DNA from 4 places in the Micromonospora sp. NBRC 101691 genome. Region 4 is predicted to be linked to each of the others. Evidence: riboswitches for the same ligand, from Rfam matches in the RefSeq annotation. Region 4 holds a riboswitch; each other region holds the start of a gene.

Region 1 (3,528 bases), on a different contig from region 4:
ACGGCGTTGCGGACCGCCGGCCGGTCCAGGATCACCGTGGTCACCGGTCCGTCGCGCTCGACCCGCACACCCATCGGACCAGGATGCCCGGCTCCTGCCGGGCCGCGCCAGACCCCCGGTCAGGCCCGGCCGGCGCGGACCAGCGTGGCACCGAGCGCGGCACCGACCACGCAGGCCACCCCGAGGAACTGCGGCCAGGTCAGCAGCTCGCCGAGCAGGACCAGCCCGACCAGCGCGCCGATCGCCGGTTCGAGGCTCAACAGCACCGCGAAGACCCGGGCCGGCATCCGGCGCAGCGCGGACATCTCCGCCGAGTACGGCAGCACCGACGACAACAGCGCGACACCGAGGCCGAGCAGCAGGATCCACGGGTCGAGCAGCGCGGTGCCGCTCCCCGCGACGCCGAACGGCAGCACGGCGAGTGCGCCGACGGCCATGCCCAGGGCCAGCCCCCGGCTGCCGGGGATCCGCTTGCTGACCGCCCCGCCGAACACCACGTAGCCGGCCCAGCCGACGGCCGTGGCGACGCAGAAGAACAGCCCGAGGCCGTCCACCGACGCCCCGCCCAGGCCACTGATCAGCAGGACGCCGCCGCCGGCCAGCACCGCCCAGCCGGCGTCGAGCAGCCGACGGCTGCCGGCCAGCCCCACCAGCAGCGGCCCGGCGAAGCCGATGGTCACCGCCACGCCCAGCGGCACCCGGTGCAGCGCGGCGTAGAAGCTGAGGTTCATCAACGCGAGCATCAGGCCGAAGCCGACCACCAGGCCACCGGTACGCCAGCCCAGCCGCAGCCCGGGACGGGCGATCGCGAGCAGGATCAGCGCGGCGAAGCCGAGCCGCAGCGTGGTGGTGCCCCCCGGGCTGGTGGTGCCGAACAACTGCTTGGCCACGGCCGCGCCGAGCTGGGTGGAGAACATCCCGAGCAGCATCAGCACCGGCGGCGGTACGGCGTCGGGACGACCGACCGTGCCGACGAGCCGGGCGACGGTGGAGGCGGGAACCGGCTGTGAACGGAGGGCGTGCGCGTACATGGGGTGCAGCATGCCGTCCGACCCCTGCGGAGGGCGACCGGAATCCCGTCCGCCGGTTACCATGCTGGCGGCACGACACAGTGAGGTGCCCCGCGCGAGCGGGGAGAATCGGGAAGCCGGTGCGAATCCGGCACGGGCCCGCCGCGGTGACCGGGGAGCCACCGTCCACGCGCGAACAGCGCAGCCACTGGTCCGCGAGGGCTGGGAAGGCGGACGGCACGGCGTCGATCCGGGAGTCCGAAGACCGGCCTCGCGTCACGCGCCCACCCCTGCCCGGGTGGGCCGAGCGCAGCGGGAGCCTGCCCATGGACCTGTACGACGTCATCCACCGCCGCCGGGACGTACGCGCCCAGTTCACCGGGGAACCGGTGCCCGACGAGGCGCTGCACCGGGTGCTCACCGCGGCGCACGCCGCCCCGAGCGTCGGGTACTCCCAGCCCTGGGACTTCGTCGTGGTGCGGGACGCCGACACGCGCCGCCGGTTCCACGAGCACGTCCGCACCGAGCGGGACGTCTTCGCCGCCACTCTGGCGGGCGAGGCGGCCGAACGGTTCGCCCGGATCAAGATCGATGGCGTGTTGGAGTCGACCCTGTCGATCGTCGTCACCCACGACCAGTCGCGGGGTGGGCCGGCGGTGCTCGGCCGGCACGCCATCGCCGACACCGGCCTCTACTCGACCTGCCTGGCCATCCAGAACCTCTGGCTCGCCGCCACGGCCGAGGGACTCGGCGTCGGCTGGGTCTCCTTCTACCGCGAACCCTGGCTGGCCGACCTGCTCGGCATCCCCGCCGGCATCCGGCCGGTCGCCTGGCTCTGCCTCGGCCCGGTCACCCACTTCGAGACCGTGCCGGACCTGGCCCGGCACGGCTGGCGGCAGGCCCGCCCGCTCGCCGAGGCGATCCACGACGACCGGTGGACACCGCGCGACTGAACCCGTCGACGGGCTGCCCGGTCACGCCGGGCGGCGGCGAAATGGTCACCGCCGCCCGGTTTGCGGGCTCCCGGACCGGGAAGTCGGTACGGGTGCGAGCACTACTGATGAGGATCGAGCAGGCCGCCGGCCTGGACCGGGTCGGCGACCGCCTCCAGCGGGCGGTCCAGAGCACCCTCCGACCGCAGCGCGTCCGTGACCTGCTGCACGGCGTCTGGCTGGGGCATCCGCTGCATCCGGCGCTGGTGCAGGTGCCGGTCGGCGCGTGGATCAGCGCCGCCGTCCTCGACGCGATGCCGGGCCAGCGGCGGGCGGCGACCGCACTGGTGGCCGTCGGTACGGCCAGCGCACTGCCGGCCGCCGTGACCGGGCTCAACGACTGGGCGGCCCTGAACCGGGAGCAGCGCCGGGTGGGGCTGGTGCACGCCGCCTCGAACACCGTCGGCCTGGCCTGCTACGCCGGGTCGCTCGCCGCCCGGCTGAGCGGGCGGCACAACCTCGGGCGGACGCTGGCGTACCTCGGACTCGGCGCGGCGAGCGCCGGGGCGTACCTCGGCGGGCACCTGGCGTACAAGCAGGGGGCGCAGGTCAACCAGAGCGTCTCCGAGGCGCACCTGATCGGTGACGGCTGGCACCCGCTCGACGACCTGTCCGCCCTGCCGGACCGGGAACTGGTCACCCGCGAGATCGACGACGTCTCGGTGATCGTCTACCGGCACGGCGACGACGTCACCGTGATGCTGGAACGCTGCCCCCACCAGAGCGGGCCGCTCGGTCAGGGCGAGGTGCAGGAGATCGACGGTCACCCGTGCGTCGTCTGCCCCTGGCACGGCAGCGCCTTCCAGTTGAACAGCGGCGGCAAGGTCGTCCACGGGCCGGCCGCCAACGACCAGCAGGTGCTCGCCACCCGGGTCGTCGACGGCGTCCTCCAGACCCGCCTGGCCTGACCCGCACCGGTGCATGCCCGACGTCGGCGCGGGCCACTCACCGTCAGGATCCGCCTCTACCCGTACGCTGGCGTACTCAGCGTGACCGCGAACCGCCGGCACCGGTCGACGAGCGAGCGTTTCGCAAGCGACGACCTAGTCACGCCGATGGCGACCGCTGCCCAGGGGGGCGCGGGTGCCCGCCGACGACGCCGGCCGGCGGCGCAGGCCGAGCACCGCGCCGATCTGCGCGCCGACGATGCTCGCCACGGCCACCACGGCGGAGACCGCCAACGGCCGGTTGACCCGGTCCTCCTGACCCGGGCGGGCCGCCCCGACGGTCATCGGCGGGGCCTCCTCCTGCGGCCACTCGGTGGTCGGCGGCTCCGGCGTGACCTGGCGCGGACCCTGGTCGGGTGCCTGCTGGGGAGCCTGGTCCGGCACCTCGTCGGGGACAGGGGAGGCCGGCGGCGGAGCCGGGCGCGGGGACGGCTTGCGCATCAGCCCACCGGTGGCGTGCGGCCGGGCACCGCCGTCCTCGGCCTGGTGGGGCAGCCTGATCAACTGTCCCGGGTGGATCCGGTCCGGATCGCCGAGCTTGTTCAGCTTGACCAGCACCCGGTAGCTCTGGAAGTCCTC
Region 2 (3,528 bases), on a different contig from region 4:
ACCCTCGGCATCCGGGACCGCCGGAGCGGCTGGCCCCACCGTGACCACACCCTGCGCGGTTGGCACGCCGCGGCCTACCGTGACCTGAACCGACCGCGTACGGTCACCGCGCTGCACAGCCAGCTCACCACTGCCGGTCACCGGGTCGACACCGCAGAACTTGCCCGGTGGCTCGACCAGCAGCGGGCCGACGGGCTGGTGTTCGCGGACGCGGACAGGTGGGTGGCGCTGGCCACCACGGTCGCGCCACTGCGCATCCGCACGGACGAGCAGGCGTACGCCGTCCTGGAGGCGGCCCCGTGACCGCGACGGTTCCCGGCCGCCCCGCACCCGACCCGGCCTGGCCGGAGGCCACCCGCCTGCTCGACCCCGTCGTCCTGACCCCGGATGAGCCGCCGTCCGTGCTCGCTCTGGTCGCGCTCCTGCGCGACTGTCTGAGCCGGGGAAGCCGGGTCACCTGGCGGTGCCGGGCGACCGGCGGCCTCGACCTCGCCCCGTTGCGGCACCTGCCCCCACCGGAGTGGTCGGCGGGTGAGGACCCCGCCGTGACCGAGTGGCGGGACACCTTCCGCCTCGGCCTGTGCTACTACCGGCAGGGTCCCGGATTCGTCGGAGTCCGTGACGTACGGGACCCGGCCGAATCCGCCGTCTACGTGCTCGACGAACCGCCGCTACGGGAGGCGTTCCTGCGCTGTCTCACGCCGCAGCGGCTCGACGACTGGACGGCTCAGGGGCGGGCCGCCGCCGAGGAACTCGTCGCCGAGGGGCTCCTGCTTCGTCTCGGTGGGCTGGCCGTGAGCCTGCCGTACCGGATGCGGGTGTGGCCGGTGCCCGCGACCGCGGTATGAAGGGCTGCGCGTCGGGCAACGGACCGGGGGCGATCGCCCCGGACGGCTCCTCGGTCGACCTGTACGCCCGGCTGCCCACCTGGGGCGAACCGGAGCTGGTACACCGGGCACTTCCGCAGGCGGCGTCCATCCTCGAACTCGGCTGCGGAGCCGGTCGGATGACCGGCCCGCTGGTCCGCCTCGGCCACCCGGTCACCGCCGTCGACGAGTCACCGGAGATGCTCGCCCGCATCCCGTACACCGTCACGGTCCGATCGACGATCGAGGAGCTGCGGCTGCCCGGCCGCTTCGACGCCGTGCTGCTCGCCTCGCACCTGATCAACGACCCGGACCGCCAGCTCTGCGTCCGGTGGCTCGCCACCGCCCGCCGGCACCTGACCGTCGGCGGAAGCCTCCTGCTGCAACGGCTGGACCCGTCCTGGTTCGACACGCCCCGACCCGCCTACGTCTACCAGGACGGACTGGAGATCGTGCTCGTCGAGGTGCGCCGACCCACGTCGCGTCAGGTGGCGGCGACCATCCGGTACCGACTGGAGGGCCTCGTCTGGTACCACCGGTTCACCGTCGAACGGGTGGACGACGCCGACCTCGACGAGTTGCTGGCGCTGGCGGGCCTACGCCGGACCGGGTTCGTCAGCGCCGACCGGACCTGGGTCCGGGCGGACCCGGCCGACCACATCGGCGCCGCCGTCCCGGACGCCGGTGCCGCGGTCGTGGCCCACATGCCGGACAAGCTGGGTGATGCGGCACCCCGGTAGCCGGATGGCGGCCGCCATGACGCCGCCGGCACCGGCCCCGACCCAGGATGATGGTGCTCGGCGCGTGCCGGCGGGCGGGTCTGACCACCGGCACGAATTTCTCCTGGTGGGCTTCACCGATCCCACGGAAGTGGCGTAGGACACAGTCAAGAGTCCTATGTGGTGTGGTGGATGCCCTTGCTAGGGTCGGCCCCGCGATGTGTGAGGGAAGCCGGTGTGAGCCCGGCACGGTCCTCGCCACTGTGACCGGGTAGTGATCCCCATATGGGCCACTGGGCGCAAGCCTGGGAAGGCCGGGGTGAGCGTTGATCCGGGAGTCAGGATACCTCCACTCGCACATCATCGATGTTGATCTACGAAGGATGGATCAGATGCACATGGCCTCGTCCGGTGCCCGCGCGTCGACCGCCGCCTGCTGGTCGCGCCCCGAACGACGCTCCCGTAGAAGCTGGCACCGAAGCCGCTGACCTGTCTTCGTCATGGTCTGCCACGACCGCTGTGGGACGTGCGCCGCGCGCAGTCGTGCTCGCCGGCGTGGTGACCCGCTCTGGTCCACGACTCTTCCCGGCCGGTCCCTGCCGGGACGCCGTGGGCTCCGTCTTCCACCCGAGCAAGGAGCTTGTCCCGTGAACAGACGTAGCGATCGCGTGGCCGGGGTCGCCGACCGGCGCGCGGTGCTCAAGGGTGTGATGTCCGGCGCCGTGCTGCTCGGCGTGCCCGGATGGGCCGGATGCGGGACACGGGAGCCGACGGCGGCGCAGGGCGGGTTGCCGCGCCGGGGCGGGAGTCTGCGGGTCGTCACCTCGGGGGCAAGCACCACCGACGACGTGCTCGACCCGCATCTGGCCGGCTCGTGGGGCGGTGGAGCGGTGGCGAAGAACATCTTCGACAAGCTCGTCGCCTACGACAACGACCTGACTCTGCGTCCACGGTTGGCCGAGCGCCTGGAGCCGAACGCCGACGGCACGGTCTGGCGGATCGTGCTGCGTAAGGGCGTGGTCTGGCACGACGGCAAGCCGCTGACCGCCGATGACGTCCTGTGGAGCGTCAAGCGGATCATCGATCCGGCGAACAAGCTGCCGGCCGCCGCCGACCTCGCCATGGTCGACCTCGCCGGATCGCGACGGGTCGACGACCTGACGGTGGAGTTGCGCATGAAGCAACCGATGGCCGATCTGGGGGCGCTGCTGGCCGGCTGGTACGTCTACGTGGTCCAGAACGGCACCACCAGCTTCGACAAGGCCCACCCGCCCGTCGGCACCGGCCCGTTCCGGTTCGACAGTTGGACGCCGGGGGAACGTACCCGACTGGTACGCAACGACCGCTACTGGGAGCCGGGAAAGCCCTACGTCGACAGCGTGGAGATCCTCCTCGCGGCGGAAGCTGACGCCCGGCTCAACGTGTTCCTCTCCGGGCGGGCCGACATCGTGCACCAGTTGTCCCATGTGCAGGCCAAGGCCCACCAGGGCAACCGACAGATCGGTATCCGCCAGTCCCCGGTCGGGACCATCCACGCGTTCAACATGCTCATCGACCGCGAACCGTTCGACGATCCCAGGGTGCGTGAGGCGTTGAAGCTGGCGGTGGATCGCCAGGCCATCGTCGACGCGGTGTTCTTCGGCTACGGCGAGGTCGGCAACGACCTGTACGGCAAGGGCGCGCCGAACTACGCCGACTCGATCCCGCAGCGGCCCCACGACCCGCAACGGGCGCGGGCGCTGCTGCGCGAGGCCGGCAGGGAGAACCTGAAGGTCACCCTGCACACCGCCGACGTCACTCCCGGGTACGTGCAGGCGGCGCTGCTCTACGCCGAGCAGGCCAAGCAGGCGGGCATCACCATCGAGGTGGTGAAGTCGGAGCGCTCGTCGTACTGGAGCGACGTGTATCTCAAGCAGCCCTTCACCCAGACCAGCTGGGGTAGC
Region 3 (3,528 bases), on a different contig from region 4:
CTGGGCCGGGCGTGGTGCGGGTTCGGCGGCGGTCAGGCCGGCGGCGAGGACTGCGGCCATCAGGCCGACGAGCCAGCCACGACGGGAGGGACGAAAACGGGACACGGATGCTCCTTCGATCGGGACGGTTGTTCCGGGGTTCAGCGGCAGAGCAGGGTGGGGGCGTCCAGGTCGGCACCGACGGCGGCGAGCCGTGGGTATCCGACCCCGGTCAGTCCGAGGACGGCCTGGGTGGTCGCCCGGTTGAGGGTCTCCCGGTCGAGGGCGCCGCCGTCGAAGTCGACCGCCCCCCGGTCGGCGGGCGCACCGGCGCAGCCGACCAGGAGTCCGACCAGGAACCCCCGGGCCCGGGCCCAGGCCAGGGGTCGGCCGCCGTCGCGCAGCGCCTGGGCGGCCAGCCCGGTGCTGTTCGCGTTCGCGGTGCCGGACGCGTTGGTGAAGCCCCCGTCGGTGCGCTGCACGGAGACCAGCCAGTGGAGTCCGGCGGTGGCGTCGGCCGGTCGGCCGGCGACCCGCAGGGCCTGCACCGCCAGGGCGGTGGCGTCCACGTCGGACACGCACGTCGGTTGGCCCGGCAGCACCGGGTAGCCGCCGTCGGGGCATCGGGTGCCGGCGAGCCACTCGCCTGCGGTGGGTGGGAGGCCGGCGGTGGTCCGGGCCAGCGCGAGGATCGCGAAGGACTGGCTGAACGCGTTGCTGTAGTCGCCGTACGCGGACCGGTCGGTGAACCGGCCGTTCGGTGCCTGGAGCGACCGCAGCCGGGTGACCAGGTCGAGTCCGCCCACGGCGGTCGGGTCGCCGCCGCGCACCTGCACGGCGAGGGTTAGCTTGGCGGTCGCTCCCGCGTACGCCTCGGTGGTGCCGTCGCCGAGGTAGCCGTCGCGGATGTCGGGGCGGGTGACCCAGGCCAGCGCCCGGGCTGCCGGGTCGTCGGCGACGCCGGCCGCGGCGAAGGCGAACACCGCGTCCAGGGTCAGTCCGGGGTCGGGGTAGGCGACACCATCGAAGACGACCTCGAACCGTTCACCGTCGACGAGTTGCCGGGCCAGCCAGCCGGCTGCGGCGTCGGACCGGTTGGCCACGGCCTGCACGGGCGTGATGAGGACGGGTGTGACGAGCGTGAGAACGGTGAGGACACCGCAAAGGAGGGTGAGCAGGCGGTGCCGGCTCAGGCGGACGACCATCGTCACGCGCCTTTCCGGCCCGGTGGTCGTCAGATCTCGACCGGTCGCCGAACGAGGGCAGCCGTCGAGACTCCGACCCGTGGGCCACGACGGGTTGAGGAGCGGGATACGCGGACACGGCGGGTATTCGGGCTCGCCGCCAGGGTGGACACCCTGGACGGCCTACCGTTGCGGGCCAGCGCCGGAATTCGACCGGACTTCCCCCACGCGTGTTCACGTCTTGAGTTATGGCCCACAGTTTCTGCTTCACCACGGCAGCTGTCAATGCCGGCGGTTCTGGCGGTCGGCACGCATCCGCGCCGCCGGCTTCAGGGCTTTGATGGGTGTGGCGCAGGACACGGCGCAAGGTCCTATGTGGTTGGACGGCGGCCCTTGCTAGGGTCGGCCCCGCGATGCATGAGGGAAGCCGGTGTGAGCCCGGCACGGTCCTCGCCACTGTGATCTGGCGAGAAGATCCTCTGACTCGAGAAGATCGGGCTTCTCGCTGGACCTGATCTTCATAGGCCTGGCGCTTGGACGTGGCAGCTGTCCAGCCCGCCGGACCTTCGCCCATGTGGGCAAGGAATGTCTGGGGGCCAGGGATCCTGGCACTGAACGCAGAACACCCCTCAGGTTGTTGGCGGCTGCGCCCGTACATCCCGCCATCGGTTTGACAGCGCTATAGCTACCGGCTATCTATTAGCGGTCCGGAGCGAATGGGGAGTGCCTGGATGCAGGACGTGGTGCTGGCCATGCTGGCGAAGGAGCCGGCGCATGGGTACGAGCTGCGCGGCCGGATGCGTGCCGCGCTGGGCCCGATCGGCGACACGATGAACGCCGGGCAGATCTACGTGGCGCTGGCCAGGCTGGGCAAGGCCGGGCTGGTGACCTCGGAGCGGGCCGAGGGGCTGCCGGACCGGCCGGACCGCCGGGTGTACGCGCTGACCCCGGCCGGACAGGAGCGGGTGGCGGGCTGGCTGGCCGAGGTGAGCTGGCCGAAGCCGGACCTCGCGGAGTTTCACCTGAAGCTGGTGGCCGCCGCGGCCGGCCGGCTTGCTGATCCCGTGGCGCTGGTCGACGCGCAGCGGCGCGAGGTGCTGCGCCGGCTGCGCGACGCCCAGCGCGCGGCGCTGGACCGGTCGGTGGATCCGGTTGCCGGGTTGCTGCTGGAGGGCGTCGTGCTGCGGCTGCGGGCCGACCTGGAGTGGTTGGAGGCATGCGAGCGCATGTGGGCCGGGCGTGATCGGACTGGGCGGAAGGCGGAGGCATGACCGGATCGATGGCGCTGCGGGCCCGCGGACTGACCAAGCGGTACGGCTCGAACGACACGCTGGTACGCGCGGTCGACGAGGTCGACCTGGACGTGCCCACCGGAGAGACGTTGGCGATCATGGGCCCGAGCGGCTGCGGCAAGTCCACCCTGCTGCACCTGCTCGGCGGGCTGCAACGCCCGACCGGCGGGCAGGTGTGGCTGGCCGAACACCGGATCGACACGATGAGCGAACGGGCCCTGGCCCGGCTTCGGCGCGACAGCGTCGGGTTCGTCTTCCAGTCGTTCCAGCTCATGGACGAGCTCACCGCGGTGGAGAACGTCGAGCTGGCCGCGCTGCTGGCCGGCCGGTCGCCGGGGCGGGCCCGTAAGCGGGCGATGTACCTGCTGGACCGGGTCGGGCTGGCCGACCGCGCCGCGCACCTGCCCTCGGCGCTGTCCGGTGGGCAACGCCAGCGGGTCGCCATCGCCCGCGCGTTGAGCAACGAGCCGCTGGTCTTGCTGGCCGACGAACCCACCGGCAACCTGGACAGCGCCGCCACCCTGGAGGTGCTGCGGCTGTTCGAGCAGTTGCACGTCGCGGGACAGACCCTCGTGGTGGTCACCCACGACGCCCGCATCGCCGCGGTCGCGGACCGGGTGATCTCCATGCGCGACGGGGCGTTCGCCGACGACAACCGATTCGCCGGCGCCGCCACCGGCACGCTCTACGACGGGCGGCGCTGACGTGTCCGGCCGCCTCCTGCTCGTCTGCCGGCTGCTGGTACGCGACCTGCTCCGCCGCCGGTCGGAGACGGTGCTGCTGGTGGTCGCCATCACCGCCGCCACCGCCACGCTGACCCTCGGCCTGGCCCTCAACGACATCGCCGAGCAGTCATACCAGCAGACCCGCACCGCCACCGCCGGCCCGGACGTGGTCGTGACACCCCTGGCCACCGGGCAGGCCGCGCTGGACGAGCTCGCCTCGATGACCACCGCGGCCGGCGTCACCGATCACAGCGGCCCCTTCCCGATCGCCTACCGGACGATGACCGCCCACGGCAGGTCCGCGCACGCCGTCGTCGAGGGTCGGGACGACGCACCCGTGTCGGTCGA
Region 4 (3,528 bases):
TCCGGTCCCCTCGCCGAGCCCGGCGACGCCGTCGGCGAGCGCCTCGACACCGAGCACGAGCCGCACCCCGGCGGAGGTGGACGAGAAGGGGATGACCACGAACCGCTGGCCCGCCACCGCCCCGAGGTGCCGCAGGGTGGCGTGGCCGGTCAGGAAGGTCCGCTTCGCGGCGGCGGTGTCCCAGGTCGCGTCGACCAGCACGATGACGTCGGGGTCGCGGTCGGCGACCGTCTCCCAACCGCTGTCGGCCCACGCTCCGGTCAGGTCGGCGAAGGCGTTGGTGACGCCGACCGCCGACATGATCATGCCCGGGCCGCCGCAGCAGGCCCCCACGCTCGGGGCGTCGGTGCCCGCGTCCCACCAGAGCACGGAGAGCTTCGCGGCGTCGTCGATCCGGTCCGCCGCGGCGGCGAGCCGGGTCCGCTGGTCGGCGATGAGCTTCTCGGCCCGCTCGGGGACACCGAAGATGGCCGCGATGTCGCGGATCTCGGTGAACACGTGGTCGGTGGTGAGCTTCGCCGGCCGGTGCGGTGCCGGGCAGCCGGCCGGGGAGAGGTACGAGCCGACGCCGAGTTTCGCCAGTTCGGCCCGGTCACCGGCCCCCTCGTCACCGAAGGCGCTCTGGAAGGAGCCGTAGACGAAGTCCGGTTCCGCCTCCAGCAGCTTCTCCCGGGCCGGGTACTCCTTGGCCAGCACCGGCACCGTGGCGTACGCGTCGGCGTACTCGGGCAGGATCGCGTCGTCCAGGTACGCAGTCCCGGCCATCCGGTCGGCCAGGCCCAGGGCCAGCATGATCTCGGTGGCCGGCTGGTTCAACGTCACCGCCCGTTTCGGCGGCGCGGCCACGGTGACCGGCGTGCCGCAGTTGGTCACGCTGACCGGGGCGGCCGACGCCGGGGCGGTCGCGGGGTCGTCGTCCGCCGCACCACAGCCTCCGAGCAGGAGGACCAGAACGGTCAGCGGCGCGGCGGCACGCCGGGACAGGGTGGACCAGACAGCACGCTCGCGCATCGGGATCGCCTTCCAGCACCTCGTGGACGGTTCGTCACAGTGCCGTGGCCGGTCTCCTGGCTTACGGGTGGTGCGTCCGTGACCGGCCTTCCCAGGCGTACGCCCAGTGGCCTCTTTGACGACGAGGGTCGCGGACTTCCCGATAACAGTGGCGAGGGCCGCGCCGGTATCTCACCGGCTTCCCGAGCACCACGGCAGCGTCACCCTAGCCGCTGGCCCGCCGGGGTGTCACGGTGACGAACGCCACGAAGATGATCGACATATCGGTCCACAGCCGACGACCGGATGCCCCAGCGGACGCCGCCCAGGTGGCGGCAGGGCGTCCCGACGGGCAGGCGGCCGGGCGGGCGTCCGTTGCGGATCAGCGGCCGGTCAGCGCGCGGAGCAGGCTGCGGATGGCGTCGCGCAGGTCGGCGCGGCTCTCCTCGGTGCCGGGGATGGGTGCGCTCAGCCCGCCGGTGCCGACCAGCCGGTCGAAGAGCAGGCCGTCGACGAAGGCGAGGAACTGGTCGCCCTGCCGGTCCGGGTTCGCCGCGCCGGCTCGGGCGAGGATGTCGCGGGCCTGTTCCCGCATGACGGTGCCGTGTTCGAGGATCTGCCGCAGCCCGTGGTGGTGGGTGGCCTCCAGTTGGCAGGAGTACCGGGCCAGGACCCGGTCCCGGCCGGTGCTGAGCCAGGTGTCGAAGAGCGCGGCGATGCCGGTGGCGAGGCGGTCGAGGTCCGCCGGGGTGAGCGGTGGCCGTTCTCCGGCGGGTGCGTCGACCGGCAGCCGGCGGGCGGCGAAGTCGACGCGGTTCAGGTCGACCAGGCGCTGCACCACCGCCTCCACCAGGGCCCGGCGGGTCCGCAGGTACGCCGATGTGGTGCCGGCCGGCATTTCGGCTCGGGCGTCGACCGCGCGGTGGGTGAGCCCGCGCATCCCCCGCTCGGCGATCAGCGTGATGGCCGCGTCCGCCAGCAGTTCAACCCGTTTTGCCCGGCCCGTCACTGTGCCCCTCCCTGGTGGTCCGTCCGCCGTAGTATGGCCTTCTACACCTGTAGAAGGATGGCGGGCGTGAGAGGTTCTCAGGCGGTGGTGGTCGGTGGTGGCATCGGCGGCCTCGCCACGGCGGTCGGACTGCTTCGGGCCGGGTGGCGGGTGACCGTCCTGGAACGGGCCGCGGAACCCGGCGAGGTGGGTGCCGGGCTCACCATGATGGCCAACGCGCTGCGCGCGCTCGACGCCCTCGGCCTCGGTGACCGGGTCCGCGCCGCCGGCCGGGTCGGACCGACCGGCGGGCTGCGCACCCCCACCGGCCGCTGGCTGTCCCGGATGGACAGCGCCGACATGGCACGCCGGCTGGGCACCACCACGCTCGGGGTCCACCGGGTCGACCTGCACCGCATCCTGCGGGAGGCGCTGCCGGCGGACACCCTGCACGGCGGCGCGGAGGTGCGGGCGGTTCGCGGTGACGACCACGGAGCCGAGGTCGACGTGCGCCGGGCCGGGGTGACGCGGACCCTCCGCGCCGACCTGGTGGTCGGGGCGGACGGGTTGCGCAGCGTCGTACGGGGCTGCCTCTGGCCGGACACCCCGCCACCGGCGTACGCCGGCACCACCGCCTGGCGGGCGGTGGTCGAGTGGCCGGCGCCGGTGCCGGCGTCGGTCACCTGGGGGCCGGGGACGGAGTTCGGCATGGTGCCGCTCGGCGGGGACCGGGTCTTCTGGTTCGGCGGCATCACCTGCCCGCCCGGGGAGCGGGCCGGCGACGAGCTGGCCGAGGTACGCCGGATCTTCGGGTCCTGGCACGCCCCGATCCCGGAGCTGCTCGCCGTCACCGCGCCCGAGCGGGTGCTCCGCCACGACGTGTACCACCTCGCCACGCCGCTGCCCAGCTACGCGCGGGGCCGGGTGGCGCTGCTCGGCGACGCCGCCCACGCGATGACGCCGCACCTGGGTCAGGGTGCCGCCATGGCACTCGAGGACGCCGCCGTCCTCGGCCACCACTGCGCGGCGGCACCGGACCCGGCCACCGCCCTGGCGGCGTACGACCGGGACCGCCGCCCGCGCACCCAGGAGATGGCCCGCGCGTCGTACCGGCTCGGACGCTTCGGTCAGTACCTGCGCAGCCCGGCGGCGATCACGGTGCGGGACACGCTGACCCGGCTGGTGCCGCCGGGCGTGGCGCTGCGCCCGATGCTCGGCTACGCCCGCTGGCGTCCCCCGGTCGACACCCGCACCCGGGTGTGACCCGCCACCGCCGCCGCCCGGTGGAGGGGACCGGGCGGCGGCGGTCGGCGTCAGAGCACGTGTTCCCGGTAGCCCCGGACGGAGGCGTCCAGCACCTCCCGGCCGGGGCGGGCCCACACGTCGGCGTGGAAGACCTCCACCTCGATCGGGCCGGTGTAGCCGGCGGCGTCCACCGCCCTCCGCAGCCGCCGCAGGTCGATGCAGCCCTCGCCGGGCAGGGCCCGCCCGAGCAGCACCCCCTCCGGCAACGGGGTGATCCAGTCGCACACCTGGAACGCCGCGATCCG

Evidence for each region. Region 4 has a riboswitch for cobalamin ahead of QSK20_RS23780 (ABC transporter substrate-binding protein). Riboswitches for the same ligand answer to the same signal wherever they lie in the genome.
Region 1: linked by a shared signal. The riboswitch ahead of bluB (5,6-dimethylbenzimidazole synthase) and the one ahead of QSK20_RS23780 (ABC transporter substrate-binding protein) in region 4 are both predicted to bind cobalamin.
Region 2: linked by a shared signal. The riboswitch ahead of QSK20_RS19500 (ABC transporter substrate-binding protein) and the one ahead of QSK20_RS23780 (ABC transporter substrate-binding protein) in region 4 are both predicted to bind cobalamin.
Region 3: linked by a shared signal. The riboswitch ahead of QSK20_RS21595 (prenyltransferase/squalene oxidase repeat-containing protein) and the one ahead of QSK20_RS23780 (ABC transporter substrate-binding protein) in region 4 are both predicted to bind cobalamin.

What each region holds. Positions count from the first base shown of each region.
Region 1 is NZ_BSTB01000005.1:103,808-107,335, reverse strand. Features, by position in the region: gene QSK20_RS11030 (crotonase/enoyl-CoA hydratase family protein) at 1-74, opposite strand, end outside; gene QSK20_RS11025 (EamA family transporter) at 120-1,043, opposite strand; cobalamin riboswitch at 1,113-1,284, shown strand; gene bluB (5,6-dimethylbenzimidazole synthase) at 1,337-1,963, shown strand; gene QSK20_RS11015 (Rieske (2Fe-2S) protein) at 2,056-2,910, shown strand; gene QSK20_RS11010 (LysM peptidoglycan-binding domain-containing protein) at 3,046-3,528, opposite strand, start outside.
Region 2 is NZ_BSTB01000012.1:148,818-152,345, forward strand. Features, by position in the region: gene QSK20_RS19485 (RiPP maturation radical SAM C-methyltransferase) at 1-303, shown strand, start outside; gene QSK20_RS19490 (DUF5825 family protein) at 300-848, shown strand; gene QSK20_RS19495 (class I SAM-dependent methyltransferase) at 845-1,606, shown strand; cobalamin riboswitch at 1,758-1,953, shown strand; gene QSK20_RS19500 (ABC transporter substrate-binding protein) at 2,233-3,528, shown strand, end outside.
Region 3 is NZ_BSTB01000015.1:23,042-26,569, reverse strand. Features, by position in the region: gene QSK20_RS21600 (SCO2322-related protein) at 1-60, opposite strand, end outside; gene QSK20_RS21595 (prenyltransferase/squalene oxidase repeat-containing protein) at 141-1,184, opposite strand; cobalamin riboswitch at 1,286-1,411, opposite strand; gene QSK20_RS21590 (PadR family transcriptional regulator) at 1,895-2,434, shown strand; gene QSK20_RS21585 (ABC transporter ATP-binding protein) at 2,431-3,159, shown strand; gene QSK20_RS21580 (ABC transporter permease) at 3,161-3,528, shown strand, end outside.
Region 4 is NZ_BSTB01000017.1:142,485-146,012, forward strand. Features, by position in the region: gene QSK20_RS23780 (ABC transporter substrate-binding protein) at 1-1,011, opposite strand, end outside; cobalamin riboswitch at 1,041-1,220, opposite strand; gene QSK20_RS23785 (TetR/AcrR family transcriptional regulator) at 1,373-1,999, opposite strand; gene QSK20_RS23790 (FAD-dependent monooxygenase) at 2,066-3,241, shown strand; gene QSK20_RS23795 (sugar phosphate isomerase/epimerase family protein) at 3,292-3,528, opposite strand, start outside.